4 regions of the Arthrobacter sp. 'calajunan' genome follow, and region 4 is predicted to be linked to each of the others. Evidence: riboswitches for the same ligand, from Rfam matches in the RefSeq annotation. Region 4 holds a riboswitch; each other region holds the start of a gene.
What was found. Region 4 has a riboswitch for S-adenosylmethionine ahead of RF641_RS05100 (hypothetical protein). Riboswitches for the same ligand answer to the same signal wherever they lie in the genome.
Positions count from the first base shown of each region.

Region 1: linked by a shared signal. The riboswitch ahead of RF641_RS14875 (acyl-CoA dehydrogenase family protein) and the one ahead of RF641_RS05100 (hypothetical protein) in region 4 are both predicted to bind S-adenosylmethionine.
Region 2: linked by a shared signal. The riboswitch ahead of RF641_RS12430 (methionine ABC transporter ATP-binding protein) and the one ahead of RF641_RS05100 (hypothetical protein) in region 4 are both predicted to bind S-adenosylmethionine.
Region 3: linked by a shared signal. The riboswitch ahead of RF641_RS03580 (bifunctional o-acetylhomoserine/o-acetylserine sulfhydrylase) and the one ahead of RF641_RS05100 (hypothetical protein) in region 4 are both predicted to bind S-adenosylmethionine.

Region 1 covers NZ_JBKZDY010000010.1:86,641-94,305, reverse strand. Annotated here, with positions in the region: gene RF641_RS14890 (sugar diacid recognition domain-containing protein) at 1-594, shown strand, start outside; gene RF641_RS14885 (glycerate kinase) at 604-1,770, shown strand; gene RF641_RS14880 (alpha/beta fold hydrolase) at 1,879-2,712, shown strand; SAM riboswitch class I at 2,905-2,995, shown strand; gene RF641_RS14875 (acyl-CoA dehydrogenase family protein) at 3,047-4,252, shown strand; gene RF641_RS14870 (acyl-CoA dehydrogenase family protein) at 4,302-5,519, shown strand; gene RF641_RS14865 (HNH endonuclease) at 5,577-7,307, shown strand; gene RF641_RS14860 (DUF6069 family protein) at 7,425-7,665, shown strand, end outside.
Region 2 covers NZ_JBKZDY010000007.1:112,254-119,918, reverse strand. Annotated here, with positions in the region: gene RF641_RS12445 (acyl-CoA dehydrogenase family protein) at 1-160, opposite strand, end outside; gene RF641_RS12440 (MetQ/NlpA family ABC transporter substrate-binding protein) at 269-1,144, opposite strand; gene RF641_RS12435 (methionine ABC transporter permease) at 1,180-1,890, opposite strand; gene RF641_RS12430 (methionine ABC transporter ATP-binding protein) at 1,912-2,709, opposite strand; SAM riboswitch class I at 2,797-2,888, opposite strand; gene RF641_RS12425 (heme oxygenase (biliverdin-producing)) at 3,302-3,970, shown strand; gene RF641_RS12420 (SDR family oxidoreductase) at 4,065-4,928, shown strand; gene RF641_RS12415 (sigma-70 family RNA polymerase sigma factor) at 5,070-5,576, shown strand; gene RF641_RS12410 (anti-sigma factor family protein) at 5,573-6,259, shown strand; gene RF641_RS12405 (COG4315 family predicted lipoprotein) at 6,329-6,856, shown strand; gene ggt (gamma-glutamyltransferase) at 7,043-7,665, shown strand, end outside.
Region 3 covers NZ_JBKZDY010000002.1:226,058-233,722, reverse strand. Annotated here, with positions in the region: gene RF641_RS03605 (phosphotransferase family protein) at 1-835, opposite strand, end outside; gene RF641_RS03600 (CPBP family intramembrane glutamic endopeptidase) at 927-1,709, shown strand; gene RF641_RS03595 (GNAT family acetyltransferase) at 1,730-2,143, shown strand; gene RF641_RS03590 (hypothetical protein) at 2,267-3,571, shown strand; gene RF641_RS03585 (VOC family protein) at 3,658-4,302, opposite strand; SAM riboswitch class IV at 4,476-4,594, shown strand; gene RF641_RS03580 (bifunctional o-acetylhomoserine/o-acetylserine sulfhydrylase) at 4,684-6,027, shown strand; gene metX (homoserine O-acetyltransferase MetX) at 6,030-7,178, shown strand; gene RF641_RS03570 (SGNH/GDSL hydrolase family protein) at 7,244-7,665, opposite strand, start outside.
Region 4 covers NZ_JBKZDY010000003.1:47,975-55,639, forward strand. Annotated here, with positions in the region: gene RF641_RS05060 (CBS domain-containing protein) at 1-141, opposite strand, end outside; gene RF641_RS05065 (hypothetical protein) at 283-507, shown strand; gene RF641_RS05070 (cysteine hydrolase family protein) at 765-1,361, shown strand; gene RF641_RS05075 (hypothetical protein) at 1,372-1,704, shown strand; gene RF641_RS05080 (APC family permease) at 1,811-3,127, opposite strand; gene RF641_RS05085 (DUF421 domain-containing protein) at 3,124-3,579, opposite strand; gene RF641_RS05090 (hypothetical protein) at 3,579-4,115, opposite strand; gene RF641_RS05095 (4a-hydroxytetrahydrobiopterin dehydratase) at 4,297-4,947, shown strand; SAM riboswitch class IV at 5,097-5,210, shown strand; gene RF641_RS05100 (hypothetical protein) at 5,264-5,590, shown strand; gene RF641_RS05105 (hypothetical protein) at 5,605-5,823, shown strand; gene RF641_RS05110 (AAA family ATPase) at 5,918-7,423, opposite strand; gene RF641_RS05115 (Fic family protein) at 7,521-7,665, opposite strand, start outside.

The sequences.
Region 1 (7,665 bases), on a different contig from region 4:
CCATGGTCGCTGAGCCTGCTGCTCGACGAGGACGGGCCTGAGCAGTACGAAGCAGCATTGACGATTAACAATGCCCGATGGGTGCTGTCCTCCGGTCCAATCGAGGATCCTGCTTCTGCCCGCGCGATCCTCGGGCCCCCTCGGACACAGCCCAGCGACCTTCTGGTCGACGCCGAGAACCTGCGGACCCTGGGCGCGGTGCCCGCGCTGGTTCCGGCTGCCGGACTTCGCGAGCTCTGGAACGAGGACATGGCGCTGTCGGCGGCCAGAGCACCGGAAGCGTACTGCCGTTCGCTGGCCCGGCGCACGGCCCAGATCAGTGAGGAGCATGCGTTCACGCTGCTGGCGCTGGCCGCCAGTTCGACGCAGTCCGAAGCCATCGCAAGGCTCACGGTCCACCGCAATACGCTGATCCAACGAATGGACCGGATCAAGCAGGTCACCGGCAGCGACCCGCGGGTTCCCGGCGAGCTGATGGCCTTGCTCAACTCCATCTACGCCCGGGTCCGGCTGGGCGAAATGCACATATTCCAGTATTCGAAGCAGCTGAAGTATGGGCTTCGGCCTATAGGACTTGTGGAGGAATCTCCATAGGGTTAATGCATGACCTCAACACCGAACTCTTCGCCGGCCACTGGGTTGCAAATCGCCGTGGTGCCGGATTCCTTCAAAGGCAGCGCTCGCGCCAGCGAGGTCGCCGAAGCCATCAGGACCGGATTCCTCGCAGGTGCCGGCAGCCTGGGCCGTGAAATCTCCGTGACCGCGGTGCCCTTCGCCGACGGAGGCGAGGGAACCCTGGAAGCGCTGATCGACGCGTGGGGCACCGAACCGGTTCCGGTGCAAACCGCTGATGCCTTAGGCAGACCGGTGCAATCACGGCTGGGGCTGTCTGCCGACGGGAAGATCGCGGTGGTCGAAGCAGCCGAAGCAGCCGGCCTGCCGCAGGTCGCCGATGCGCCGCGCCAGCCGCTGTCGGCCACCACCTACGGGCTCGGCGCGCTGGTATCCAAGGCGCTGGACCTCGGGGCCGAGCAAATCATCCTCTGCCTGGGCGGCTCCGCGACCACCGACGGCGGCACCGGTTTGCTTTCCGCTCTGGGCGCCAAGTTCCTCGACGCCGACGGCAACCAGCTGCAATCGGGAGGCGGCCCGTTGAACGAGCTGCACAGCATCGATGTCAGCGGGCTGGATCCGCGCGCCGCCGGGGTAGTGTGGCAGATCGCTTGCGATGTCACCAACCCGCTATTGGGCGAGAACGGCGCCGCAGCGATCTTCGGGCCGCAAAAGGGTGCTTCCCTGAAGGATGTCGCAACCCTCGACGCCGGGCTGGGCCGGCTGGCCGATGTGCTGGAAACCGCCACCGGCCGGGTGCTGCGCGACCGAGAAGGCATGGGCGCCGCCGGAGGCCTGGCCTTCAGCCTGGGCAGCTACTTCGCGGTCGACCTGGTCCCCGGGTGGGAGCTGGTCGCCCGGGTGCTGGACGCCCACCGCATCATGGGCGGCGCGGATCTGGTCATCACCGGCGAGGGCCGGCTGGACTCGCAGTCCCTGCAGGGCAAGGTGGTATCCGGGGTACTGCAGGCCGCCGGGGGAGACGTTATCGTGATCGCCGGATCGGTCAGCCTGGAAGACCAGGTTTTGGCCGACGCCGGAATCCTCGCGGCCTACTCGATCGCTCCGGGCCCGGCGAGTTTGGCCGAGCTGTCCGCCGACGCGCTGAAGCTGCTGGAGCGCACCGCGTTCAGCGTCGCACGGACCTACCTGCGCTGAAGCGCTCGCTGTCGCTTTGCGCAAAACCCTTGCCACCGTCGAGGACCGATGCCTAGCGTGGGAGGCAGCGCGGCAACCGCCGCGCCCTTCGTCGGAGAAAGGGCCAGCATGGCAACCGTGAAAGTCGGAGAAGAGAACACCACCGATATCGAGCTGTACTACGAGGACCACGGCTCCGGGCAGCCGGTGGTGCTGATCCACGGCTACCCGCTGGACGGATCCTCCTGGGAGCTGCAGACCGCGACGCTGCTCGGCGCCGGCTACCGCGTCATCACCTACGACCGCCGCGGCTTCGGCAAGAGCTCCAAGGCGGCCGTCGGCTACGACTACGACACCTTCGCCGCCGACCTGCACACGCTGCTGGAAACGCTTGACGTGAAGGACGCAGTGCTGGTGGGCTTCTCCATGGGCACCGGCGAGGTAGCCCGCTACCTTTCCACCTACGGCTCGGCCCGCGTCGCGAAGGCCGCCTTCCTCGGCTCGCTGGAACCGTTCATCCTGCAGACCGATGACAACCCCGAGGGTGTGCCGCAGGATGCGCTGGACCCGATGGCCGAGGCCGCCAAAACCGACCGCTACGCGTTCTTCAGCAGCTTCTTCGAGAACTTCTTCAACACCGAGACCTTCCTGGGCAACCGGCTGAGCGAAGAGGCGCTGGCCGCGAACAAGGCCTTGGCCTATGCCGCCTCGCCCTACGCCTCGGTCGCGGCCCAGTACACCTGGACCACCGACTTCCGCGCCGACATCCCGAAGATCGACGTGCCCGCGCTGATCGTGCACGGCACCGCCGACCGGATCCTGCCCGTGGACGTCACCGGCCGGCGCTTCGCCGAGGCGCTGCCCGCCGCCGAGTACCACGAGGTGGATGGCGCCCCGCACGGGCTGTTGTGGACCCACGCCAAGGAGGTCAACGACCTGCTGCTCGGCTTCCTCTCCCGCTAGCAGCAAGGCCCGCCGGGCCCGGGCACTGCGTGCGCCAATATGACGTCGTGCGACGGCTGGATGCTGCCGCGCACCGTCGCGATCTGGGCCCGGCGCGGGTTCCAAACTCCCAATATGACGCAGTTTTGCGGTGCGTTCCGCCGCGTGACGGGGCGGTTCCCTCAAGCTTCGGCGGCGTGCTTGAATCGGTGCACACCATCCAGAGCGGCTGAGAGACCTGGCTCCGCGACGCCGCAGCAAGCCTGCAATCCGCAGGGAGTGCTAACGCCAGGTTCGATGGAGCCCGGGCCGCGTCCCGGTATCCCTCGGAAGTCCAATTCCAAGGAGCCCGATCATGACCGTCACCGCATTGCCCCGCGTCCCGTACACCGGCACCGCCAGCCAGGCCGAACTGGAGCACTGGCGCGCCGTCGCCCGCCAGGTTGCCGGCACCCTGGCCGCCGACGCGCTGGCCCGCGACCGCGCCAACAAGCAGCCCTTCGCCGAGGTGAAGCTGCTGCGCGAGGCAGGGCTGCTGGAGCTGCTGGTCCCGGCCGAGTTCGGCGGCGCCGGCGGGCACTTCGAGACTGCCTTCGAGGTCATCCGCATCCTGGCCGCCGCCGACGGGTCGATCTCCCAGCTGCTGGCCTACCACTACATCAACCAGTCCTCCATCGCGTTCTACGCCCCGGCCGAGGCGCAGGCCGACTGGTGGCGGCGCACCGTGGCGGGAAGCTGGCTGTGGGGCGACTCGGTCAACCCGGTGGACCCGAACCTGGTGCTGACCCGCGAGGGCGATGGCTACCGGCTGAACGGGGCCAAGCGCTTCTCCACCGGCTCCGGGGTGGGCGAGGTCATCGTCGTCAACGCGGAGGTCGAAGGCAGCGGCGAGCTGCTGGCCTTCGTGGTCCCGCGCGAGGCCGAAGGACTGCGCATCGTCGACGACTGGGACTATCTGGGCCAGCGGCTGAGCGCCTCGAACTCGCTGGTGTACCGCAACGTGCGCATCGAGCCGTCCGACGTGCTGGGCCCGGTCACCGACGAGCCGGTGGCCACCCTGCTCACCCCGGGCGTCCAGCTGGCCTTCGCGAACTTCTACCTGGGCATCGCGGAGGGCGCGCTGGCGCGGGGCCGGCAGATCCTGCTGGGGCGCACCAACGCCTGGTTCCTCTCGCAGGCCGAAACCTATTCGCAGGACGTCGTCTTCCAGCGCACCGTGGGGGAGCTGAAGGCCCGCACTGCCGCGGTGGCCGCGCTGGCGGAGAAGCTGGGCCGCCGCTTCGATCAGGTGCTGGGCGGGGCAGTCAGCCAGCCGCAGCGCGCCGAGTTGGCGGTGGCGATCGCGGAGCTGAAGGTCGTGGCCAGCGAGGCCGGCGTGGACGTCGCCAACCGCATCTTCGAGGTCACCGGATCCTCCTCCACCAAGAGCGACGTCGGGCTTGACCTGTTCTGGCGCAACGTGCGCACGCACTCGCTGCACGACCCGGTGGACTACAAGAAGATCGAGGTCGGCGCCTACTTCCTGCGCGGCGAATCGCAGCCGCTCTCGCTGTACACCTAGACACTGGACGCCTACGCCACCCTGCCTGCAACACCGATTGGAACACCAGATGATCGCCCTGTCCACATCCCGCCTGGCGGGGCTGCGCGAACGCTTCGCCCCGCACTTCCAGGCCATCGCCGACGGCGCCGCCGACCGCGACCGCACCGGCGAACTGCCCTACCGCGAGGTCGCCGACCTCGCCGCCGCCGGTTTCGGCGCGATCCGCGTCCCGGAATCCCACGGCGGCGCCGGCGCCACCCTGCCCGAGCTGTTCGAACTGCTCACCGACCTGGCCGCCGCCGACTCCAACATCGCCCAGGCGCTGCGCGCGCACTTCGCGTTCGTGGAGGACCGGCTGGTCGCCGCCCCGGGCCCGGGGCGCGATACCTGGCTGGCCCGCTTTGCCGCCGGCCAGCTGGTCGGCAACTCCTGGACGGAGGTCGGAGCGGTGACAGTGGGCGAGGTGGCCACCAAGGTCAGCCCTGACGGTTCCGGCGGCTTCACGATCACCGGCGCCAAGTACTACTCCACCGGATCGATCTTCGCCGACTGGCTTGACACCTACGCGCAGCGCACCGACACCGGAACCCGCGTCATCGCCGCGGTCTCCCGACACCAGCCGGGCGTGGCCCTGGCCGACGACTGGGACGGCTTCGGCCAGCGCACCACCGGCACCGGCACCTCCACCTTCACCGGCGCGGGGGTGGAGGAGCTGATCGAGTTCGACACCCGCTTCAAGTACCAGACCGCGTTCTACCAGCAGGTGCTGCTGGCGGTGCTCGCCGGCTCCGCCAAGGCCGCCGAACGCGAGTTCGCCGCGCAGCTGGCGGCCCGCAAGCGCACCTTCAGCCACGCCGCGGCCAACATCGCCGGGCAGGATCCGCAGCTGCTGCAGGTCATCGGCGAGGTCTCCGCGGCCGCCTTCGCCGCGGCGGCCACCGTGGAACGCGTCTCCCACGCCCTGCAGGGCGCCTACGAGTCGGCGATCGCGCTGCACTCCGGCGGCTCGATCCAGGAGGACGAGGCCGCCAACGACGCGGCCGAGCTCGCCTCCGCCCAGGGTCAGGTGGTGCTGACCCCGCTGGTGCTCACCGCGCTCACCCACGCCTTCGACGCGCTGGCCGCCTCCGCCACCAGCGTGTCCAAGAACCTCGACCGCCACTGGCGCAACGCCCGCACCGCCGGCAACCACAATCCGTGGGTGTTCAAGGCGCGGCTGATCGGCGACCTCGCGACCAACGGCACGCAGCTGCCGCGCGTCTGGGCGATCGGCGCCTCGAAGTAATCCACAATCCGCAGCTGCGGCGGCCGGCCCTCCCGGCGCCCGCCGCACGCTGGGGACATGCAGACCTCCACAAGCACCGAAGCGGTCGGGAAACTGGCCGAGGCCCGCAGCCTCATCGCAGCGGCCTGGGCGGACGTGGCCGACGCGGACCTCCCCGCCGGCCACGCCGCCTACTTCGCGCTGCTTGTCGAACAGCTGGGCCAGGAGTTCGCCCGCGCCCAGCTCTTCGCCGCCGACCTGCTGCGCCGCACCGGCGCCCACCAGCTGGACGCCGACTCCTTCCAGGCCATCGCCGACGCCGGCGAGCACCCCTCCGCCGAGGACCTCGCCCGCGCTGCCGGGCGCACCACCATGGGCCGCACCCCCTACAAGAACACCGCCGGGCTGCTGCACAACTGGCTGGGCATCCCGCTGGGCACCGCCCGCGACCGCCTGGCCCAGACCGACTGCCTCATCGCCCAGGTCACCACCGCCGGGCACCGCGCCGCGCCGCTGCTGCCCCAGTTGGCCGCCGAATTCACCGCCCCGCGCTCCGACCCGCGTCTGGTGCTTTCCGCCTCCCGGCTGATCCACGGCGCCCAGAAGGACTTCGGCCCCGGCCCCGCCGGGCAGAAAGCGCGCGCCAACATCCAGGCGGAGGCCGTCGCGCTGATCCGCGAACAGCCCGCAACCGCCCGCAAGCACGTCGCCGACCTGATCCACCAGCTCAAGTCCGGCAAGCGGCCGCTGGGCGCGCTGCTCTCCGAGATCGGCTTGTTCAAGCTCGGCCGTCGCAAGGGGCTGGAACACTACCTGCTGCGGGTGCTGCCCTCGCAGGCCGAAGTGGTCGACGCGCACTTGCGCAAGGTGGACAACCCCAAAACCGAGACCGGCAACCGCGAAGAACTCCACCGCCAGGCCGCCGAGGACCTGGCCGCTGAAAACGGCGACCCCGCCCCGCCGGACTGGGACGATTCCGAGACCATGCCGGATTGGGCGCAGGACCCCAAGGAAGCCGACGACGCGGCCGCTGAAGAGCCGGACCACGAAGATCTGGATACAGGCCGCACTGATCATGAAGGCTTCGACGTCGACAGAGAAACCGCCGAGGACACACCGCCGGCAGACCCTGAAGCCGCCGAGCTGCTGGTTCCCTTCGAGGACATGCGGCCCGAACTGCGCCACCTGATGGGCCTGCTTGCGACGCTAAGATCCGCCGGAACCGGCAAACGCCGAGGCTCTGCCACCGAGGTCGGCATCATCATCGACTACGACAAGATGGTCGAAACGGGGCAGGACTTCGCGGTGACCATCACGGGCAAGCCGATTTCCGCAGGCGAAGCCAGGGCCGCGGTCTGCAATGCCGGCATCTACCCGGTGGTGCTGAACGGGCGCGACCGGATCCTCAACCTCGGTCGCTCGCAGCGGCTGTTTTCCAAGAGCCAGGCCAAGGCCCTGCGCACCGCACGACGCGGCTGCGCCTTCCCGGGGTGCACCATGCCCGCCGAACGCTGCGAACTCGACCATTTGGACGCATGGGAAAAGGGAGGCCGGACGGACATCGACCGCGGCGACCTCTACTGCACGGTGCACCACATCGGGCGCCACTGCGGCTTGTTCCATGCAGTCAAGGTCGAAGGCAGCAGGCCCATGGTGCTGCTGCCCAAGAGCGTGGACCCCGAGCAGCGGCTTCACATCAACACGCACTTCCTCACGCCTGCCGAGTCGAAACGCGCCTTGGCCTGGGCCGCCGAAGCGACCCAGCTCTGGAAATCCGGAAAGCTGAAAGTGACCATCGCCGAGGCCTGAGCGCATCTCGGGCGATCGAAACTGCGAGCCGTAAAATCGTCGGGTTCAAAGGTTGTTTTCGGGCGTACAGTGAAAGAACGGGTATTCGGTTTTTCACATCAAAGGAGATGTCCAGCCATGCAAGCTGACGTCAAATTCAAAATGCCGTTTAACTTCGTCCAGGTGTTGATCGCCGCCTTTGGCGCCATGGCCCTGAGCGTGCTCACGTTCTTCATCGCGGAGGCCGCCGGGGCATCCATGAAATTCTCCGACGGGATGTTCCGAAACCTCGATTTCATCCACGTCATCCGGTTCACCGTGCCTCCGATCGTGGTGCTCGGCTTCTTGACCTTCCTCATCGCACGCGGCCGTCCGGGCT
Region 2 (7,665 bases), on a different contig from region 4:
CGGCGTCCTTCAGCCACTGGACCTGCTCGAAGGGCAGGATGCGCTGCTGTTCGCGTTCGCGAGTGCCTTCGGCGATGCGCGCGAATACCTCGCTGAAGCGGGCCGAGAGCTGCTGGTAGGCGGCTTCGCTGCCAACTAAATCAGTTGCTTGCAGGCTCATTTCTCTCCAAAAACTAGTGGCGACTTGTTGACGCTCATAAATCCTGCTAAAAAGAGGGCTCGTTCGCTCTCGAGCTGAGACGGATGGGGAACGAGCCTCGATCGAAAATTACTTATTCCACGTCGCGAAGTCGGCCTTCCAATCGCGATCCCAAGGGGTGGTCAATGCGCCATCAAGGTAGTTCTTGTACCAGTCGCGGACTTCATCAGAGTGGTAGGCAGCTTCAAGTGCTTTGCCTTTTTCCGTGTCCATGAATCCCGGCTTGGCCGCAACGAGGTTGATATACGGAAGGGCTTCTTCTTCTTTTTCAAAGAGCAGCGCATCTTCAGGAGTCAGGCCAATTTCGGCTCCAAGGCGGGCAAACAAGAATCCGGCATCAACGTCTGGCAGGGTTTTCGACAGAGACTGCTGATCCACCTCGACGAAACTGAAATTCTTCGGATTCTCCAGAATGTCTTTCTGCGACAAATGGATGACGCTCTTTCCCTCGGTAACCTTCAAAAGCCCTGCTTTGTCCAAGAGGGCCAAGGCCCTGCCATTGTTTGCGGGGTCTACAGGCAACGCAATCTTTGCCCCGTCCGGCAGTTCAGATGCCGACTTGTATTTCGACGAATACACACCAGCCGGCGAACTGTATGTGTAGAACGCAGGTTCAACATCCACATTCTGATCCTTTTTGAACTGCTCAAGATAGGCTCCGTGCTGGAAGAAGTTCGCGTCGTATTCTCCGTTGGAAACCACATGGTTAGGCTGAACGATGTCGGTAACGTATGTGGCTTCCAACTTCCAACCCTGCTGTTCCAAAATCTTCTGAGCGATCTTGGTTGGTTCCTGCGAGGGAGCTGATTCCGTAACGATCATCTTGATCGTCTTATCGTCGGAGGATGCGGCGTTTCCACCGGATAGCCCGCAGGAGGTTAGTCCCATGACTGCCACTGCACTAGCTGCCAATGCCAGGAATGAACGACGAGTTGTTTTCTGCATGATTTGATCTCTATTCGAAGACTGAGGTTTGTTGGTTAGCGCTTGTCTGCGCGTCGCGAGAACGTGGTTCCCAAAAGTTGAACTGCATGAACCATGAGGATCATGAGAATGATCGCAATGAGCATGACTCCGGTTTCATATCTGTAATAGCCGTAGCGAATTGCAAAGTCCCCGATGCCACCGCCGCCTACAAGTCCGGCCATTGCTGAGTAAGAGATAAAGCTGACGGTCATGATCGTCATGGAAGACAGGAGAGCCGGTTTAGCTTCGACTAGGAGGACATCTCTGATGATTTGTCCTCGTGTTGCACCCATTGCCTGTGCTGCTTCGACAACGCCTGAACCGAGTTGAGTGATGTTCTGTTCGACGAACCGAGCAAAATAAGGGATAGCGTTGATGGTAAGTGGGACGATCACCGCTGCCGTGCCAACGGTTGTTCCTACAACGAATCTGGTGAATGGAATGATCGCGATAAGCAAGATCAGGAACGGGAACGACCTCAGAGTGTTCACGATCCCGTCGACTACTCGATGCAGTCGCGGCCGCGGACGCAATCCATTGGGTGACATGGAATATAGCCAGATGCCTAATGGAGTTCCTATCAGAACTGCAAGAGGGATCGAGACAAGGAGCATCGCTAGCGTTTGCGCAATAGCAGTCCAAATTTCGGGTGCCAGTTCAGCTACTCGCTCGATGGTGAAGCTTGATACCCCTTGAGTGGTCAGCAGTACATTTAGGTTGTTCATCAGTTTCTTCTCCCTTTCGATCTAGGCGAAGACCGATGTTGCAAGCTCATTGGTTTTGTTCCTGCGCTGCAGGCTAATTTCATCGCTAATCAAATAGCGGCCAATTGAAGTTTGTGGTTCAAAACCTGGTTCCTTCAGACTTCTCAGCTCAAATTCTTCAACTACTGAACCGTCTTCCATGACCGACACTTTGTCTGCAATTGCCTTAATGACGTTCATTTCGTGCGTGACGATAATTGTCGTGATCCCGAGATTGGCATTGATGTCGCTGAGGTATTGCAGCACCGAAGCGGTCGTTCGGGGATCAACCGCGCTAGTGGGCTCGTCGCAAAGCAGAATTTTCGGTTCCGTAACCAGCGCCCTTGCAATCGAAATCCGTTGTTTTTGGCCTCCAGATAGCTGGCCGGGATAGGCCGATGCTTTGTCGGACAGGTCCACAACACTGAGTGCTTCCAACGCTCGCTGGCGCCGTTCCCTTTTTGGGACGCCCTGGAACTTCAGATTAAGTTCAACATTCTGAACGGCTGTTCGGTTGTTCAGCAGATTGAAATGCTGGAAAATCATTCCGATCTGATGCCGCTGTGCGCGCAGTTCCTCTTCATTGAGTGACATCAGGTCGATACCTTCGACCAGCACCTTCCCTGATGTCGGTCTTTGCAAGAGGTTGATATTTCGCAGCAATGTGGATTTACCGGCCCCAGAGAACCCGATAATGCCATGGATACTGCCCTGTGCAATGTCAAGATTTACGTTCTTGACGGCGGTAAATTTGTTTTCCCCTTCGCCAAAGGTTGTCGTCACGTCTTGCAAGTGGATCATGTTCGCTCCTTACTTCGTCTTAAGGCGGAGCATTCTTCCCTGCTTTGCGATTGATTAACACGATCGTCAGCATCGAGAAGTAAAAGATCTCCATCGGTCCGGGCCTTAGCACCGCTTCCGCTGTCGGGTGGTTGCTGCGACGTCAACGAGCCAGGTCTCTCAGTCGCTCTGGATGGTGTGGTGTCCAATTTCTTGAACAATTTCAGTGTCGAACACGGAGTTGAATGTGACCAAGCGTGACGTAAGTAAAACGTCATGAAACCCAGCAACGGTTATCAACGCTCTTGAAACGAGTCATTTTGCACGTCACAAAGCGTCTTGTGACGATTCTTGTCGACAGCTCTGACAAATTCTTGACTCGGCACCAGGACGCAAGATCTGTTGCGGCTCCATGGGTGAAGGAGCTAGTGGGGCAAAATCGCGATATCAGCGACCACGGCCTGCCGCTTCCCAAGCCGATGCGTCCGCCGTCCGGTGAACACGGAAATCACCGTCTGCTGCGGAATGGAACAACCCTCGATTGGAACCGGAAATTAGGTTAGCCATAATAAGCAATTTCGCCATTCCAATCGCGCTAAGAAAGACGGGCAACATGACCGCCACCGACGCAACACAGTTTTCCGCCCGGCTTCGCAGCGTCACCCAGGAAGATCACCACGCCGCAGAATCCAGCGACTTCATCACCACGCTGATGGGCGGGGAACGCTCGGCACGCGACTACATGCTGCTTATTGCCCAGTACCACTACATCTACGGTGCGTTGGAAGAGGAAGTCCGGGTGCTTGCCGCGGATCCGGAACTTCGCCAAATCTTCGACGCGGCACTTGAACGCAGTGGGCAGATTGCAAAAGACCTGGATGTCCTGCTGCCGGCCCACGGGTTGAAGGAGATCCCCGCGGCGTTGCCGGCCACCGAGGCCTACGTTGCGGCAATCCGCGCCTCGGCGGCGGAACCGGCGCGCCTCGTCGCCCACCACTACCTGCGCTATCTGGGAGACCTGTCCGGCGGCCTAGCCATCGGAAAGCTCGTATCCCGCCACTATTCCATTCCCGATGAAGCATTGAACATGTGGAAGTTCGAGGCCATCGACAAGCCAAAAATCTACAAGGATTCCTACCGCGACAAACTCGATGTTTTCGGGGCGAACACCTCGCATGCCGAAGCGGTGCTGGACGAGGCGAAGCGCGGGTTCCAGTGGAACAAGTCGATCTTCGAGGACCTGCTGAAGGCAAGCGCCAGCGAGCTGAGCGCCGCATCCTAGGTTTTCGGAAGTTCTGCACTGACCTGCCACCGGCCGCGGGAATGCCTTCGGCCGGCACGTCGTTGGCAACGGTAACCGTCAACGGAGGAAACTCATGAAGATCGCAGTCGCCGGAGCTACCGGAAAACTCGGCACCCTCGTTATCGATGCGCTGTTATCCCGGGACGCCCCAGCGGGCAGCCTGGTCGCGCTCGGCAGGTCCCCGCAGAAACTCGCCGCCTTGGCAGCCAAGGGCGTGGAGACCCGCGTCGCCGACTACAACGCGGCGCACACGCTCGTCGCGGCCCTCGAAGGCGTCGACAGGCTGCTGCTGATTTCCGGCAGCGACGTGGGACACCGGATCCCGCAGCACGAGAACATCATCAATACCGCCCGTCGTGTTAACGTGTCGCTGATCGCCTACACATCCATCGCCAACGCGCGCACCGGCCAGCTGAAGCTGGCCGCCGAACACGTGGCCACCGAGGACCTGCTGGCAGGATCCGGGATCCCCTATGTCCTGCTGCGCAACGGCTGGTACACCGAGAACTACACGGACCAGCTCATGGGCTACCTCAACAGCGGGGTGATCCTCGGCGCGGCGGGCGAGGGAAAAATCAGCGCCGCCACCCGCGCGGACTTCGCCGAGGCTGCAGCGGCCGTCCTGCTGGATGAGCAGGTTGCCGGGGGAACCATCTACGAGCTCGGCGGAGACAAGTCCTTCACGCTCGGCCAGCTGGCCGGAGCGCTCGGCGCCGCCACCGGGCAAGAGGTCACCTACCGGGATCTGGACCCGCAGACCCTGGCCGGCATCTACGAACAGTCCGGAATTCCCAAGGTTTACGCCGAGATCCTGGTGGACACCGACGTGCGTATCCGCGACGGCGCCCTTGAGGTGCACGGCTCGGACCTCGCCCGGCTGATCGGCCGCGCACCCACCCCGCTGGGCAGGGCCATCAAGCAGGCCCTGAACAGATAGGCACGGCGCCTTCGGCCCCGGCGAGCGCACGCCGGCTGATTGCGGATATCCTTGGCCTGGATTGAACGAAATGCCCGATTCGCTCGTGTATCAGGCATGAGCGAGAATCAACTCGGAAAATCCCGGCCGCGAAAGGGGCGCGTGACAACCAGCGATGACGCCACCCTGCGGCTGCTGCATGAAAGATACGCGCAGCCGCTGTGGCGTTATGTCTTCTCGCTGACCAGAGACTCGTACCAGGCGGAGGACATCGTCCAGGAGACCCTGCTCAAAGCCTGGAATTCCCCGCGGATTCTCGACGAACCGGTGGAAGAGGTCCGCGGGTGGATGTTCACGGTGGCCCGCAACCTGGTGATCGACCAGTCCCGCAGCGCACGCTCACGGCATGAACGCAGCATCGAACGGCTGCCTGATCAGCCCGCCGCGGATCACGCCGACCAGATTTTCGACGAGATCCTCATTCATGACGCGCTCGCTGCGCTCAGCGAACCGCACCGGCAGGTGGTGGTGCTGGCCTACTACGGCGCCTGCAGCACGCAGCAGATCGCAACGGAATTGGGCATCGCGGACGGAACCGTGAAGTCCCGGCTGCACTATGGGATGAGGGCCTTGAAGCTGGCCCTCCAGGAACGGGGAGTAATACGATGAGCGAGCATGAGAAGTTCGCCCAATGGGATGCCGCCTATGTGCTGGGCGCGCTGGAGCCGGCCGACCGCCGGCTGTTCGAAGAGCACCTGGAGAACTGCGAACGCTGCCAGGGCGCCGTATCCGAGCTCAGCGCGCTGCCGGGCTTGCTCTCGCGCGCGCACGACCCGGAAGAGGTGACGGCCCTGGTGCCGCAGCCCCCGGCGGACCTGTTCGAGAAGACCGCCCGGCGCGCGGCCTCCGCGCGCCGGCGCCGCGGCACCCGCATGATCCTGCTGGCCGCGGCCGCCGTCGCCGTGATCCTGGGCATCGGCCTGCCGTTCCTGCTGCGCCCGGCCGCTCCCGGACCGGTGCTTGCCCTGCAGCAGGTTGCCGAGCAGTCGCTGAGCGCCGACGTCGGCTTCGAGTCGGTGGCGTGGGGCACCCGGCTGAACATCGACTGCGACTATCCCGCAGGCTACGAATTCGGCGACGCCAACGGCCCGTGGTCCTACGCGCTGCTGGTGACCGACACCAAGGGAAGCACCATGCAGGTCGCCACGTGGAAGGCAGTGCCCGGCAAGAAGATCACCCTCCAAGCCGCCACCTCGCTGCCGGTCGACCAGATCGCCGAGGTGACGGTGAAGACCCTGGCCGGACTGACGGTCCTGCAGTCGCCGATGGACAAGAATTTGCTGGATCAGTGAACCGGGACGGGCTGCGCCTCGTGTAGCAGGCAAGCCGCTCACGCGGACACCACGAGAAAGGCACAGCTCATGAAATCGTCACTGAAGTCCTGGTGCGCAGCAACCTCAGCCGTCGTGGCCCTGGCATTGGCCCTGACCGGATGCGCGAACGACTCGGGATCCACCGATACCGCTTCCCCCTCCGCCGACGCCCAGTCCAGCGCCGTGTCCTCCGCCCCGGCGGAAAGCAGCCCGAGCGGCGACATGGGTGCCGCGTCCCTGGCGCTCGCCGACTCCTCGCTGGGCAAGATCGTGGTCGATGGCAAGGGCATGACGGTGTACCAGTTCGACAAAGACACCCAGGGCGCCGATTCCTCGGCCTGCACCGGACCCTGCGAAGACCAGTGGCCAGCGGTCCCGGGCGGAACCGATGTCACGGTTGACGGGGTCACCGGCAAGACCGGCACCATTACCGGGGTGAACGGCGAAAGCCAGCTGACGCTGGACGGGTGGCCGCTGTACTACTTCGCTGGCGACAAGAAGGCCGGCGACACCGCAGGCCAGGGCGTGAAAGACGTCTGGTGGGTGCTGGATGCCGCCGGCACCCCGATCAAGTAGCCGAAGCACGGACCGGCAGGACGCCCGGGGGCACGCCGCGGTGCGTGCGCCCGGGCGTTTCCATGCCCGCGGCCGGTTTAATAATCGGCCGAAATCAGCATGTGGCGCGTGTCACGCGGCGCTGGAATGATGTTTGTCCCGTACATTGGCGCATACTTCATCCCCATCTTCTGAGGAGATTCAGGTATGTCACGACCACGTATCCGGGCCCTTGCCTGCGCCGCAGCGCTGGCCCTAGGACTGGGAGCAGCATCCGCAGTACCGGCGAGCGCCGATCCCAGACAGACCGAGAAGGACCCCGTCGCCCAGGGCAGCGGAGGCGCCGTCGCCTCCGTGGATCCGCAGGCCTCCGCGGCGGGAATCGAGATCCTGCGCAAGGGCGGCAACGCCGTGGACGCGGCGGTGGCCACCGCGGCGGCCCTGGGCGTCACCGAACCCTATAGCGCCGGCATCGGCGGCGGCGGGTATTTCATGTACTACAACGCCAAGACCGGAAAGGTCAGCACCATCGACGGGCGCGAGACCGCCCCGGCGGCCATGCCGCACGATGCGTTCATCGACCCGGCCACCGGCAAACCCTATAATTTCACCCCCGAGCTGGTCACCAGCGGCGCCGCGGTCGGCGTTCCGGGAACCCTGGCCACCTGGCAGCGGGCGCTGGACAACTGGGGCACCCAGGACCTGAAGAAGGTGCTGCAGCCGGCCATCCAGACCGCGTCGCGCGGGTTCGTGGTGGACAAGACCTTCCGCGAGCAGACGCTGGACAACAAGAAGCGCTTCGAGGCGTTCCCCGACACCAGCGAGCTCTA
Region 3 (7,665 bases), on a different contig from region 4:
CCGCCTCGGCCGCGGACAGGATGCGCGGGCCGATCTTGCGCATGAGCTTGTCCAGCCGGGGACTGTCGCTGCGCGTGAGCGTGTCGGAGAGCCGTTCAAGGCTCATCAGGCCCAGCCAGATCCTGGCCCTGCGGGCCTGCTCGGCATCCGGGGCAATCTGCTCGATCAGGTCCTGCCCATGCCACAAGGACAGGTAGGCCGTATTCAACGCAGGGTCCCAGGCGCAGGCAAGATCCCAGTCCAGGATTCCGACCAGCTTCCCGTCCACCCAGTGCATGTTGTGGCCAGCGAGATCGCCGTGGACCAAGCCGGTTGGGCTTTGCGCCAGGTAATCCAACTGATCCCACAGGAGCGCGGACGCCGAGCGGAGCTCTTCCGGAAGCGCATCGAAGCATTTCTGCTGGCGCGCCGGCGTCCACGGACCTCGAAATGCAAAGGGCTCGGCCAGTTCATCTTCCAGCGGCTGCAGGTGCACCTCGGCCAGCTCCCGAACCAAGCGGCGAAGTGGCGCAGGGTCTCCGCTATGCGGTTCGTGGGCGCTCCCCGGTACGAATACGGTGGCCACCGAAGATAGCCCGTCGATGGACAGGATGTCGCTGCAGTCAGTGGGAAGCAGGTAATCCAGCTGCTCGGCAAGGAGCCGGTGGAGCCGGACGCTGCGCGGCATCTGGGAACTGGCTTGGGGTGTACGGGCCATGCGGATGACAGCTTGCTCGTTGGCCAGCAGCACGGTGTGGAACTGTCCACCCTCGTTGACGACCCCTCCTTCCCATAGCAGGTCCGGGCGCAGCATCGTGCCCAGGTTCATCTCGGCTTCGGTGGCGGGACGGGACACAGGCAACTCGCTTCGCGGATCAGGGAAAACAGCCTCTTCAGGCTATCGCACGGCGGCCGTTCGCTGGGCGTCCGCACAGCATGCGCGGTCTATGATCAAAGACGTGAATGCACAGACCAGCACCCAGACCGCGGACCGGCGCACGCTGAAGATCGAGATCGCGCTGGTGATGGCTCTGTGCCTGGGCCAGAGCGCGGTGTACTCGATCATCAGCTTCGCCGACAAGGTCACCAAGGCTCCGCTGTCCGAGCAAACGACCTCGATGAACAATCCGCTGAATACGCGCGAGTACTTCGACCTCACCTACCAGCTGCTGGACATCGTTTTCGCCTTGGTCCCGGTGCTGCTGGCCTTGTATCTCATGAAACACAGCACCGGCACCACCGCGTCGATGATCGGCTTCGACTTGCGCAAACCAGGACGGGACACCCTACTGGGTGCCGGGCTGTTCCTGGCCATGGGGCTGGGAACCCTCGGAGTCTACGCTGCGGGCAGGGCCCTGGGCATCACCACGGCGCTGTCCACCGCGAACCTCGGGGACTACTGGTGGAGCGTCCCGGTGCTCATGCTCTCGGCCGCACGCCACGCGGTGCTGGAGGAAGTGATCATGCTCGGCTTCCTGTTCACCTACGCCCGCAAACTCAAGCTGGGACTGTGGACCACGATCCTCGCTTCGGCGCTGATCCGCGGCAGCTACCACCTCTACCAAGGCATCGGGCCGATGATCGGCAACGTGGTCATGGGTGTGGTGTTCGGCTGGGTCTACCACCGCTACGGCCGAGTCATGCCCCTGGTGATCGCGCACTTCCTGCTCGATGCCATCGGCTTCGTCGGCTACCTGCTGCTCGGACCGGCGATTGGCATCGGCGCGTAGCCTTCCCATAGCCTTCTGACATGGAATTAATCGAACTTTCCGAGGCCTGGGTCGAGCGCGCCGTCGCGCTGTGGGAACACACCGGGCTGACCCGGCCGTGGAACGATCCGCACGCCGACGCCCGCAAGGCCCTTGCGGGCCCTGAGTCCACCATCCTGGCGCTCGTCCAGGGGGAGCGGCTGGCCGCCACCGCCATGGCCGGAGATGACGGGCATCGCGGCTGGCTTTACTACGTCGCCGTCGACCCCGACTTGCAGGACCAAGGCTGCGGGCGGCGCATCGTCGAAGCGGCGGCAGAATGGCTGCGCGCCCGGGGAACCGTCAAGGTCCAGCTGATGGTCCGCGCCGGCAATGACTCGGTTACGCAGTTCTACGAAAAACTCGGTTTCGAACGCCTGGACGTCGCAGTGCTGGGCAAACGGCTGGTTCCCTAACCAGCAGGGTATTTGAAGCGGACGTCCAGAAAAAGCGGATAAAGTTACTCCGGTACAAAATATCCGCCAATCTGATGAAAGCCTTCCTGATGAGAGCATCCGTCGGGAACTCGAAGGGAAAACATGCAGTTCGCCGAACTCTGGAGCAAGTCGCGGGCCTGCCTCGCGCTGATGGCGATGCTGATCCTCACCGAGCTCTTGGCGCTGCTGGTTCCGGTGGAGACCGAACATACCAGCAGGGAAGGCCTGAGCGTCGCCTCCTCCTTCGGCATGCTCTTCTGCGGCGTCGTGCTGGGCACCTACGCCGCATGGGTGGGCGGCCGCTTCGGCATCGCGGCCCTGCGCCGGGTACGCGGACCGCACCGCATCGCGGCAACCGCCCTGCAGCTGCTGGCGCCCCCGCTGGTTGTCGGTGCCAGCGCCTACCTGCTGGGCTACGCGACGGTTATGTACCGGATGGGCGAAGTGTTCGTCCCCGACCCCGGACTATTCCTGCTCTCCATGCTCATGATGCTGGGCCTGTGCCTGGGCGGTTTGGGGCTGGGACTGCTGTTCGCCCCGAAGCTGGCCATCGGGCTGAGCATCGTGTTGTTCTCCGGACTGCAACTGCTTTCCCTGGTGGCCCCTGGCCCCATGCTGAGCAACATGGCAGGGCTTTCAGGGTGCTGCACCCGGGATTCGGCACCGAATCCCATAGTCATCCAGGCAGTCGCCCTGTGCTATCTGGGCTGGTCGATGTTGGGCGTGCTGGCCATCTGCGTCAAGGCGCAGAACATGAACCGAATTGCGCGTCGCGCGCTGGCCGTGGCCGGAGCATTGTCGCTGACAGTGCTCTGGGGCGGCGGGGCGCTGGCGGCGCAGGATGCCGGCGAAGAGCAGCAGCTCAGCCGCACCTCCGAGCTGCGCTGCGAAGAACCCGGCGACGGGCACGAGTACTGTTTCTGGCCCGGGGAAGCGGAGCACTGGAACGAGTGGAGGTCTAACATCACCGCGGGTGTCGGCCAGTTGGAACAGGCCACAGGAATCCAGCAGCCGCGCATCATCACCAGCAGCAAGGCCCATGCCGAGGCAACCGGCGGTCTGCTGCTGGGCTTCGAGGACCGTTATTCCCCGGAAACCGTCAAGTGGGACCTGGCCATGAAAATGTCGGTCAACCCCACTGAGCAATGTTTGGGCAGCCTTGCGGCGAGCCACGGCATTGTTGGCACCTCGAGTGCCGAAACCGAAGCGCAGCAGCACATGTGGGCGCAGTCCAACCTGCTGTACCAATGGTGGACTACAAAGGCAGACCGGGACTTTTTCGACTCGGCCGAGTCTGAGCAGCTCGACGCGTTGAACGCGCTGGACGAGCAGTCCCAAATCAGCTGGGTAAAGCGGGCGGCCGCGGGAGTCGAAAACTGCCAGCTGGTGCCGCTACCCGGATCCTAGGGCTGCACCAACCGTCCAATTAACAAGCAAAGGTAGGTGGAGACTCCATTGTCCCCGCCTACCTTGTGCTGTGCTCCTCGATGTTCCTAGAGAACGACCGTGCCCTTGGCGGTATTGAAAGTTACCGACAGGATGCCCGGCGTCCCGTTGGGAGCCTGGTACTTGGTGGTCACCGGTCCGAGATTCACGTTCTCCGGCTGCCCCAGCCATTCAAGCACGCGCTCGCGGGATCCTGCAATGTTGATCTCGCTGATTTCACCGGTAGGCTCCAGCGCGCGCGACGGATGCAGGTCCTCGGTGCCATCGTCCCAGCGCAGCAGGTAGGGCACCTGCGGATCCGCGATCAGGCCCTTGATGCCGATCTGCTGCCAGGTCAGTTCGCGGCCGTCGGGGAACTTGCGGTTCCCGGGAACTGCCTTGCGTTCCAGGCGTTCTTCCGCTCCGCTCAGGTCGTCCAATGACACGCACCAACCCATCCAGCCGCCGCCCAGCTCGGAGCGCGCGCGCACGGCCTGTCCGAAAGGTGCCTTGAGGCTGGCCGGATGGTTCAGTACCTCGACGACCTCAAGGTACTGGTTGTGCTTCAGCGGGAAAATTACATTGCGAGTTCCAAACCGTGGATGCACGCCTCCCTTGACGAATTCCAGGCCCAGGGACTCTGCAATTCTTTCAGCGGTTGGCATCAGCCCATCCGGGCCGCATGCGTACGTAACGTGATCTAGCCTCATCATGTGCCAATCATGACAACAATGTGATCCCAGTCTCTACTTAGGTGATCCTAAGATCTGGACTCTTGTCGAATTCTGTGCAATAAGACGTCGCTCGGACGCGAATATGACCGATTGAGACTCTGGATCCGGCCTCGGGTTGCCAAGATATTCGATTTTCGGGCACACTGGACGCAGGTCATGAGTCCCAGTAACAAGCCCCGGCTTACTGGGCGGCAACCCTCCAACCGCGGTGGGGTGCCCCGGGTGAAGACCTGGCCCTTGAGCCGCTCGGCGTCAAGGACAAGCGCGGGTTACCCCTCTGGCAGCACCTCGTTGAGGTTCTTCCCGGTGGTGTGTGTTCAGTGGTGTACCCCCATAGTTACAGAACTTTTGGAGGCTGCCATGAGCAACAATTGGTCGTTTGAAACCCGTCAGATCCACGCAGGACAGAGCCCTGACCCGGTTACCGGTGCTCGCTCCCTGCCGATCTTCCAGACCACGTCCTTCGTCTTCCCGAGCGCCGAAAGCGCCGCAGCGCGCTTCGCCCTGCAGGAGCTGGAGCCGATCTACACCCGCATCGGCAACCCGACCACCGAGGCCGTGGAAACGCGCATCGCCGACCTCGAAGGCGGCGTGGGCGCACTGCTGCTGTCCTCTGGCCAGGCGGCAACCACCTTCGCGATCCTGAACATCGCCGAGGCCGGCGACCACCTGGTGGCCAGCCCGAGCCTCTACGGCGGAACCCAGAACCTGCTCAAGCACACGCTGAAGAAGCTGGGCGTCGAGGTCACTTTCGTTTCCGACCCGGACAACCTGCAGGAATGGCGCGACGCCGTCCAGCCGAACACCAAGGCGTTCTTCGGCGAGACCATCTCCAATCCGCGCCAGGATGTGCTGGACATCGAGGGCATTTCCGCGATCGCCCACGAGGTCGGCGTGCCGCTGCTGGTTGACAGCACCCTGGCCACCCCGTACCTGATCCGTCCCATCGAATGGGGTGCGGACATCGTGATCCATTCGGCCACCAAGTTCCTCGGCGGCCACGGCACCGCGATCGCCGGCGTGATCGTGGATTCGGGCAACTTCGACTTCTCCAAGGATCCCGAGCGCTTCCCGAGCTTCAACACCCCGGACGAGTCCTACAACGGCCTGGTCTACGCCCGCGACTTGGGCGTCAACGGCATCCTCGGCGCCAACCTGGCCTACATCCTCAAGGCCCGCGTACAGCTGCTGCGCGACCTGGGTTCGGCCCCGGCGCCGTTCAACGCGTTCTTGATCGCCCAGGGTCTGGAGACCCTGTCCCTGCGCATCGAACGCCATGTGGAGAACGCCTCCGCTGTCGCGAACTGGCTCGAAGCCCGCGCGGATGTGGAAGCTGTGGCCTACGCCGGCTTGGAATCCTCGCCGTGGTTCGAGCGCGGACGCAAGTACAGCCCGAAGGGCGCCGGCTCGGTGCTGGCCTTCGACCTGCCCGGTGGAGTCGAAGCCGGCAAGGCTTTTGTGGACGCATTGCAGCTGCACTCCCATGTGGCGAACCTGGGTGACGTCCGCTCGCTGGTCATCCACCCGGCCTCCACCACCCACGCCCAGCTCTCCGACGCGGAGCGCCTGGCCGCCGGGGTGCGCCCGGGACTGGTGCGCCTGAGCGTCGGGCTGGAGAACATCAACGACATCCTGGCCGACCTCGAGCTTGGGTTCCAGGCGGTCGCAGCCCTTGAGGGCAAGGAACTGCAGGAAACCCGCTAGGCATGGCATCCATTGTGACTACCGAAGACACCATCGGCACCGAAGAGCTCGCCGAAGGGACCCACGGCATTTTGCGCCGTGCGTCCGTGGGCGAGTACTCCTTCGAGTTCGGCGGCTACCTGCCGCAGGTGGCCCTGGCCTACGAAACCTGGGGGGAGCTGAATGCCGAGCGCAGCAACGCAGTGCTGGTGATGCACGCCCTGACCGGAGACGCCCACGTCTCCCGGGGCGATTCGCAGACCGACGGCTGGTGGGAGGACTTCGTCGGCCCCGGCCTGACAGTGGACACCGACCGCTTCTTCGTGGTCTCGGTGAACATGGTCGGCGGTTGCAATGGATCCACCGGCCCCGCATCGCTGGATGAGCAAGGTGTGCCGTGGGGTTCGCGTTTCCCGTTCGTCACCATCAAGGATTCGGTACGGCTGGAGCAAAGGCTGGCTACGCAGCTGGGAATTGAGCGCTGGCATACCGTGCTCGGCGGGTCCATGGGCGGAGCCCGGGCCCTGGAATACGCGGTTGAATTCCCTGAGCAGGTCGCGAACCTGGTGGTCATGGCTTCCACCGGCCAAGCCAGCGCAGAACAGATAGCGTTCGCGCAGGTGCAGACCCAATCCATCCGGCTTGATCCGCATTTCGCCGGGGGAGACTACTACCTGAACCAGGCGCGCCCGGACGAGGGGCTGGGACTGGCCCGCCGGCTGGCCCACCTGACCTACCGTTCCGAGGCGGAGCTGGAGCACCGCTTCGGCCGCAAGGCGCAGGAGGGCGAGGTGCCGGCAGGCCCCTTCGAAGGCAAGCGCGGCCGCTACCAGGTGGAAAGCTACCTGGACCACCAGGCCAGCAAGCTGGTCAACCGCTTCGACGCGAACAGCTACCTGGTGCTGACCGAGGCCTTGATGAGCCACGACGTGGCGCGCGGGCACGGCTCCTATGAGCAGGCGCTGGCTCGGCTGGAGCAGGTCAATGTGCTGGTGGCCGCCGTGAAATCGGACCGCCTGTACTACCCGGAGCAGTCGGTGAAGCTGGCCGCCTCGTTGGCCACACCCAAGCCCGTGCACTACATCGATTCGCCGATCGGCCATGACGGCTTCCTGACGGACGCCGCCCAGCTGGATGGGGTGCTGCGTACCCTGGTCTTCGACGAAGACTGATCCACGCACAAAGCGAAGGCCGCGCCACCAGTTATCGGTGGCGCGGCCTCCGCCGTGTCCGGGGGCTATCGGGCGCTGTCGCCGGCGCCCAGCGAGTCGTTCGGGGCGCTGTCCGCAAAGGGCATCGGGGTGGGGCGCTTGGCGGTGATGCCATCTCCCGAGGACTGGTGGCGCAGCCGGCGCAGTACCCATGGGGCGAGGTGCTCACGGGCCCAGTGCAGGTCCTCGATCCGCGCTTCCTTCCAGCTGCGGGTGTCCTCGACTGCGTCGATACGGGTGTCAAGCGTGTGCGGGACGTTCAAGGCATCCAGTGCCATCGCCGCAATGCGCTGGTGGCCCAGCGGCGAGAAGTGCAGGCGGTCCGCAGACCACATCACCGGCTGGTGCAGTTCGCGCAGCGCCCACATGTCTGCCACGATCGCGTCGTAGCGTGCGGCGACGGTGCGGACATTCTCGTTGTAGATGGCCACGCGGCCGCGGATGCTTC
Region 4 (7,665 bases):
GGTATCGTCCGCGCCGATGGTGATCGGCTTGCCTTGGGCATGCTCCGCGACCTTGGCCTTGGACGTTTCCACGCCGCTGGCCACCGCGCCCACGACGATTCGGGCCCTTTCCCCGCTGTCTGCGTTGGCGCTGGCGCTCAAGCGTTCCCAGCGACCTCAAAGGCCCGGTGGCAAGCATCCTGACAGGTCCCGATTAATCCTGTACTCACGTTGGCGCCAAGTGATAATCGGTAGAGACAAGGCCGTTGCCAACTGGCGACGGCAACCGAAAGGAGCAGCACCATGGGTTTTCTGGACAAGGCCAAGGATGCCATCAGCCACGCCGCCGAGCGTATCAAGGACCCGGACAAGGACGTAGTTGAGAACAACTGGCCGGCAGGTGAAACACCCGAGGACCTGGGGATCGGAGAAGAGGCTGTCACCGATCCAGAGCTGGATCTCGATCCCATCCAGGGCACCGATCCGGAGCTGGATAACTCAACCGACGACCAATACGACAAGGACTAGGCAGCACAACTTAGCGCGCAGGCCATCGAGCGGAAGGAAGTCGAACAATGCAGAACTGCAATACTTGCGGAGCACCGGCGCAACGCCCTATCAGCGTGGACTTCGAAGGCAAGTCGGGAATCTATGACAGCTTCGAGTGCGCCATTCATGATGTGGCCGAGCGTTGCTCGCACTGCGACTGCGTGATCCTGGGCCATGCCGTATATGCGGGAGAAGCGCCGTACTGCTGCGAACACTGCTCGGGACGCAGCTGAGCCATGGACGCGACGGGATCCCTTCAAAGCCCGGCGCTGTTGCTGATCGACATGCAGGAGGGATTTTTTGAAACCGAGGACTTGGCGCAGCACCGCGCTCGGCTGGCGTCCGCGTGCAACAAGCTCGCCGCCGCGGCGCGAAAGGCCGGGATGCCGGTCATTGCGGTGCGCACCGTGCACAAGAAAGACAAGTCCACCTGGACGTTGAAGATGCTGGAGGACGACCAGGGTTACCTTTTCGAGGGGACCGGCCAAGCGCGGATCCTTCCAGAGCTGGATCTGGCGGGAAGCATCGAGCTGATCAAGCGGCGCGACAGCGCCTTCTGGGCCACGGAGCTGCTGACGCTGCTCTTGCAGCACCGGGTTGCCTCCCTCATCCTGGCCGGGGTCTCCTCGGAAACCTGCATTGCCGCCACCGCGACCGACGCCTTCAGCGCCAATTTGCCGGTGTTTCTTGCCCGAGACGCCCTGGCTTCCACGGACCCGGACTTCGAGGATGTGACCTTGAAGTTTCTGGAGGAGCACTACCGCCAGCGGATCCTCAGCAGTGAACAACTGATAGCACAGCTTCCTGGCGGTGCCGCCGCCACGAAGAATTAAGGAGAAGGACATGACCTTGAATAATGCCGAATTCGACGATGTGCGACGCGACGAGGACGCGGATGAGCCATTCGACGGCCGCGACAGCCAGCCTGCCGCAGGTTCCTCGGACGCCCCGCAGTCGCTGGACGCCGAGGATCCGTTGCGCGGGCCGGACCGGATCCTGGATGAAAGCGACGCTGATCCCCTACAGCTGAACCCGGAAACGCTGCTTCCCGAGCCGCTGGATGAAGATCGCGCGGTCGAGCCCGACGACGAAGCCGATGATGCAGCGGATATCGGTCTCGACGACGAGCGCCGGGTGAACCTCCCCGACCAGCGTGAGAGTCCCGACCAGCTCTGAACATTGACCTCAAGCGGCCGCGGGCCTTGCGGATGGCAATCCATCCGCAAGGCCCGCGGCTTTCCTCGACGTTCCGCGAGGCCGCCGCCCGTGGCTGCGACGCGGCCTAAGAGGGGCGCTTCGTAGACCGGGAGGTGATCCAGCGGGTTGCGAAATACAGGACCGCACCCAAGGCGAGCAACGCGAGCCCGCGTAGCCAGATCCCGCCATCCTGCTGGACGAGCAGCACAGCGCAGGAAGCCAGCGCGAGATACGGAATGATGATCGGAGCCCGGAAATGCCGGTGCTCCACGCGGTCCCGCCGCAGCACGATGACGGCAAGATTGGTGCTGGTGAACACGAAGAGCAGCAGCAGCACGACGGTCTTGGCCAAGGTCGCCAGATCACCGGTCAGCGTCAATAGCATGGCGATCGCCGTGGTTCCGATGATCGCCACCCACGGGGTGCGGCGATGCGGCAGGACGCGCCCCAGGACAGGCGGCAGCAGCCCCTGCTCCGCCATCCCGAACGCCAGCCGGCTGGACATGATCATGGTCAACAAAGCGCCATTGGCCACCGCCACCAGGGCTACCAGGCTGAACAGCCAGCTGGGGATCCCGACCCCGGTGGCCTGCACGACATCCAGCAGGGGGCTGGAAGATCCTGCCAGCTCCTTGGGATCCATGGCGATCGAGGTGAGCACGCCAAGCGCCAAGTAGACCACTCCGGCGGTGAGCAGTGCGGCGAACAGCGCCCGGGGGTAGACCCGCGGCACGTCCACGACTTCCTCCGCGACGTTGGCGGAGACCTCGAATCCGACAAAAGAGTAGTAGGCCAACAGCGAGCCCGCGAAGATCGCGGCAACCGGCGTGGTGTCTTCGGGGAACTGGGCCAGACGTGACGCGTCCCCGTTGCCGTCGCCCAGGAATATGGCCGCCACGACGATCACCAGCAGCAATCCCGACAGTTCGATTGCCGTCATCCCGACATTCGCCCGCACCGATTCCTTGATGCCGCGTGCATTCAATAGCGCGACCAAACCCAGGAAGGCTATTGCGACAGGAATGGCGGGTGCATCGAAGAACACCGAAAGATAGTCCCCGGCAAATGCAATGCTCAAGCCCGCCGCACTGGTGACGCCGGCCGCCAGCATGGAGAAGCCCACAAGGAAGGACACCACAGGTTTTTTGAAGGCCCGCTCTGCGAAAATGGCCGCACCGCCTGCCCTGGGATATTTCGTGACCAGCTCCGCATAGGAGGTGGCCGTGAGCAGCGCCAGGATCAAGGCGACGAGCAACGGGGCCCAAATGGCTCCGCCTGCTTCCGCGGCCACCTCGCCCACCAGCGCGTACACGCCGGCTCCCAGGATGTCGCCGAGGATGAACAGGTACAGCAGGGGGCCGGTGATGCCCTTCTTCAACTTGCTTTCGGTATTGACGCTCATGGCTTGGCCTCCGCTTCCTTGGTGAAGAAGGAGACCTTTCCGCTGGACTCCAGGATGGCGAGCCTGATCGAGCTGTATTCCTCGATCCCCGCCTGGCGTGCCAGCATGCTCAGCTCGTCGAGGCCGATGCGTTCGCCGCTCAATGCCCGCCGGTCGATCACGCCGTCACGCACGAGCACGATGGGCCGGCCCAAGGTGAGTTTTCCGATCCTGGGCCAGCGCATATTGGCATAGGACAGGATCACTGCCAAGACGATCATGGTGAGCGCGGCCAATAGGCTTCCACTCAGCGACCGGTCTTCCATGGTGATGCCCTGCTGCACCAGGTCCCCGAGGACGACGAACAGGATCAACTCGAACGAGCTCAGCTCGCCCAGGGTGGAACGGCCTGCGGCGCGGGTCACCAGCCACAGGACCACGAAGGCGATGGCGGCGCGAATGACAATTTCCATTAGGGAACCCTCCAGGTGGTGAACGGTACGTTGACGGTGGAAGCGCCGACTTCGACCTCGAGGTTCCCGTCGGTGCGCAAGTCCCACTGGTCAGAGGCCCGGCCTGTGATGCGAACCAGCATTTGCGTGGCCCCGGGCTGGGGAGCAACCTCGAATTCCACAGCACCGGCCGCGTCGGAACTTTGTGATTCCGGGTCCGGGAAGACCGCCAAGTCCTCGAAGAACAACAGGTAGTCCTCGGCGAGGCGCAGCTTACAGGTATCGGGCAGCGGTTCGTCGGAACTGACAAGTATTTCCAGCTCGACCTCATTGCCTGCCCGCGCCACCAACGGGTGGCGCACGTGGACTTGCATACGGTCCTCGGACTGGTCGGTGCTGGATTCCACATCGAACGCTCCAAGCGCCGCGGCCGCGACGATGGCTGCGACGATGAGGATGATGATCCGGCTCACGATGCGTCGCGTGCGGTGAGCAGTCTCGTCAATGACATCGTCCAACGTTGAATCAGAGACCTTGGCGTTGTGAATATTAGTCATCAAAACTCCTTGTGCCCATATTTGCCGAGATTAGCCGCGGCCGGTGCCGCTCTCCACGGAAGACCGATGTTCACAGCAGTTATCCAGTACGCCGCAACCGTCCGTTGTTTCTGGCAGTCTGCGCAGGTCCATTGAACTTCGCCCCCTCGGGTGGGAAGGTTGCCGGAGAAAGGAGAAACGCATGCCTGCACAGGACGTAATTGCCCAAGACCAGCTCAACGAATACCTCCAGGGGATGCCGCAGTGGCGCCAGATCCCCGGAGCCATTGCCGCGGTTTTCGAGACCAAGACCTCCGCGGCCGCGATCGAGCTTTTCAGCGATATCGCAAGCGCCGCAGAGATGGACAACCACCACCCCGACGTGGACTGGCGCTACAACCGCGTGTTCGTGACAACCACCTCCCATGACGCCGGCGGCCAGGTCACCACCCGCGACATTGCGCTGGCCAGCAAGATCTCCGAGCGGGCCGCGGCCCTCGGGGCCAAACCCCGCGTCGACCTGATCCGCGCAGTGGAGATTGCCATCGACACCGACAAGCCCCAGGAGATCGCGGAGCAATGGGCCGCCGGGCTTGGGTACAAGTCGCTGGAGGACGGCAGCATCGCCGATCCCCACGGTCGCGGCCCGGCGATCTGGTTCCAGAAAACCGACACTCCCAATACGAACCGGCTGCACTTGGACGTGTGGGTTCCGTATTCGGAAAGCGGTCCGGTGCTCACGAAGCTGGGAGAAGTTGGCGCCCACTCCGACGGCGATGCCGCGCCGTCCTTCACCGTCATCACCGACGCCCAGGGCAATCGCTTCTGCATCTGCACCGAGGCCGACCGCTAGCACCGAGCGAACTGCAGTCAAGGGTGGACTTGTCCACCAGAGTCGATGGCTGATCCGGTGTCCGTACCTGTGAAGGCATGGGCACCGGATCTGCTGTATCCGGCGCCGCGGCCATACTGTCGGTAGCTGCGGGTTAGGCTGGATTCCAAGTTCAAGAGCTGCGACGCAAAGTACCTGGCTGGTCGCACGGCAACCCTCCTCATCGAGCGGGGTGCCCCAGGGGAAGAACCGACCCGGACAAAAGTCCCGGGTAAGTCGGTGGGCCAGTCCGGCACAATAGGTGCTCGGCCGGCTCCCTGAGCAGGAGCGAACAACAATGCAGAACCCAGAATTCTCGATCAATCACCCAGAAGGCACCCTGCAGGAACGGCTGTGGAACAGCGTGGTCATGGACTACCCATTTTTCGGAGAACGTCCGGTCGAGCAGTCGGCTTACCGGCAGGCAACCCGCAGCGGGGAATTCGCCAGCGGCAAGCTCAGCGAGACGCCGGAACACCTGCAGAACTACATCCTCCGCTGGATCGCCGCAGGCTTCACACCTGAACTGTATTGGGCCGTCAGTTGGGAATCAGGGAAGCAGCAGCGCACGCACGTCGGCGTTGCAAGAGTCCGGAGGACCTGCTTCGCCTCGAAGATCGGATGAGACGGCTGGGCATCTTGGCGCCCAACCCGAGGGCAGGGCAGCTCTACAAGGAACTGCAACGCGATGAGCGGGGTGGGGCGGTTCTGGTGGACCGCTGCTACCCGGCGCATGTTGTGCAGCTGGAACCGGAGGAATGGGCGGAGTTTCCGCAACGGTTGCTCTTCGGCCGGCCATCTGCCGCGCTTCAGCAGTTTATTTACGGTGACCCGCTCCATCAAGGGATCACCAACTGAATCGCCCCACGGCAGGAACGCCTTCAAGCGGCAACGATGCGGTGCGCTGGCGCAGCAGGGGGATATTCCTCCCCGGCAAGGAGGAAGGCGCGGCCTACAACCCCTTGCTGCCGCCGTCCTGTTCAGCTTCCGGATCTTGTCCAAATCCGCTGGGCGCTTCGTAGCTCCCTGCCACCCCGGGGAACCATCCGAAGGATGCGTCTTCGCTGAATTCTTCCGGCTCGTCAAGATCCGGGTCGTTGGTTCCCCCGAGGAAGTTTCGCGTGAGAGTGGCCGCATCGCCCATAAGCTCCGCGGCGGCTTCGAGCAGATGGGCGTCACCCGGAGCCTGGTTCGCGACTGCCGCGTTGAGGATGGATCGGCGAACCAATTCCCTGGTGAACGAGGCAGTCGTTCCATCGACAAGGTGCGCAAGCTGTTGCACGGTGTCGGAGCTGGGCTTCAGCTTGGCTGCATATAGTTCGAGCAGGGCAATACGTCCTTCGAGATCCGGGCGTGGAATCTCCACTGCAAGATCGATGCGCCCGGGGCGCTGCACCAAGGCGCGCTCCAGGGAATCCACGCGGTTCGTGGTCAGCAGGAAGGTGACGTCCGCGTCCGGTTCCAGGCCGTCCATGGTGTCGAGGACTTCGAAAAGCAGCGGCTGGGGGCCGTGGCTGAAGCTGCGGTCTTCGGCGATCAGGTCACAATCTTCCAGTACGACGATCGATGGCTGCAGCGCCCGCGCCATGGCGGCGGCTTGGGAGATGTAGGCCAACGAATCGCCGTTGAGCAGGATGACAGTGTGGTCTTCAGCCGCCGAGGCCAGATACCTGACGGTGTGGGTTTTCCCGGTGCCCGGCGGGCCGTAGAGCAGGACACCGCGTTTGAGATGCGCACCGAGCGCAGTCAGGACATCGCGGTGGGTTCCGACGCCGAGGACTTGTTCCTCAATGCGTTCACGCAGGCCGTCGGGCAGCACGAGCTGTTCGCGCGGGAAGGGTTCGCGCCGGTGGAAGGCGACTCCGGCGTTCGATTCCTGGTACTCGTTGCCCTTGAACGAGATGACCTGGCCCTTGAAGATGCTCGAGGTGCGCAACCCGTTGCGAAATTCCTTGAGGAATGCGTCGGTCACCTGTTCGTCGGGGGACAGGATCTCCAATGCAGCTTCGGGCTTCCCGTACTCCGGATTGGCCTTCCGGATCAAAACTGCCAGCGGGCTGGAGTGGTAATGGAAGAGGTGGATTCCCAGTGTCAGGAATCGACGCTGCTGGTCCGGGCCCACGGCAAGTGAAGCGTAGGAAGGCTCACCCACAATACCCATGTGGTTCTCCGGCATCAGCAGATCGGCCAGATCCGCATGGTACCTTTGCTGCCCGGCGATACCGACGATCTTGGCGGAGGGATCACTGCCGGCAATGCGGTCGAGAACGATATTCGCATCCGCGAGCCGGTGGGAGCCGAAAGCCTCGGTGATCAGCGGAAGCGAGCTAGGCGAAACTTTCAGATGTTTTTCCAACACGGGTGCCAGCTGAGCACCATTGGGCTTCTGGCGGAATTCTTCAGCGAGGTCCGCCAGCTTGTTGAAGGACATCATAAAGGCACGTAATTCTGCATCCATGAGCAGAGCCTAGCAGTGAAAGTCTCCTAGTGGGTACGAAAATTACAGGCAGTCAGCCAGCCTGCTCGGAGTGCTTGGCCAGAGCGGGTGCCTGCGCCTAGCGCACCGAGTCCCGGCGAATCGTGGCCCCATAGTCATCCAGAATCTTCAGGATTCGGTCGTGCTGCCAGACGCGGTTTCTGCGCAAACCAGACTTCTCTTTCAGGACCCCGCGATCGCTCAAGGTTGCGATGGCGCGATGA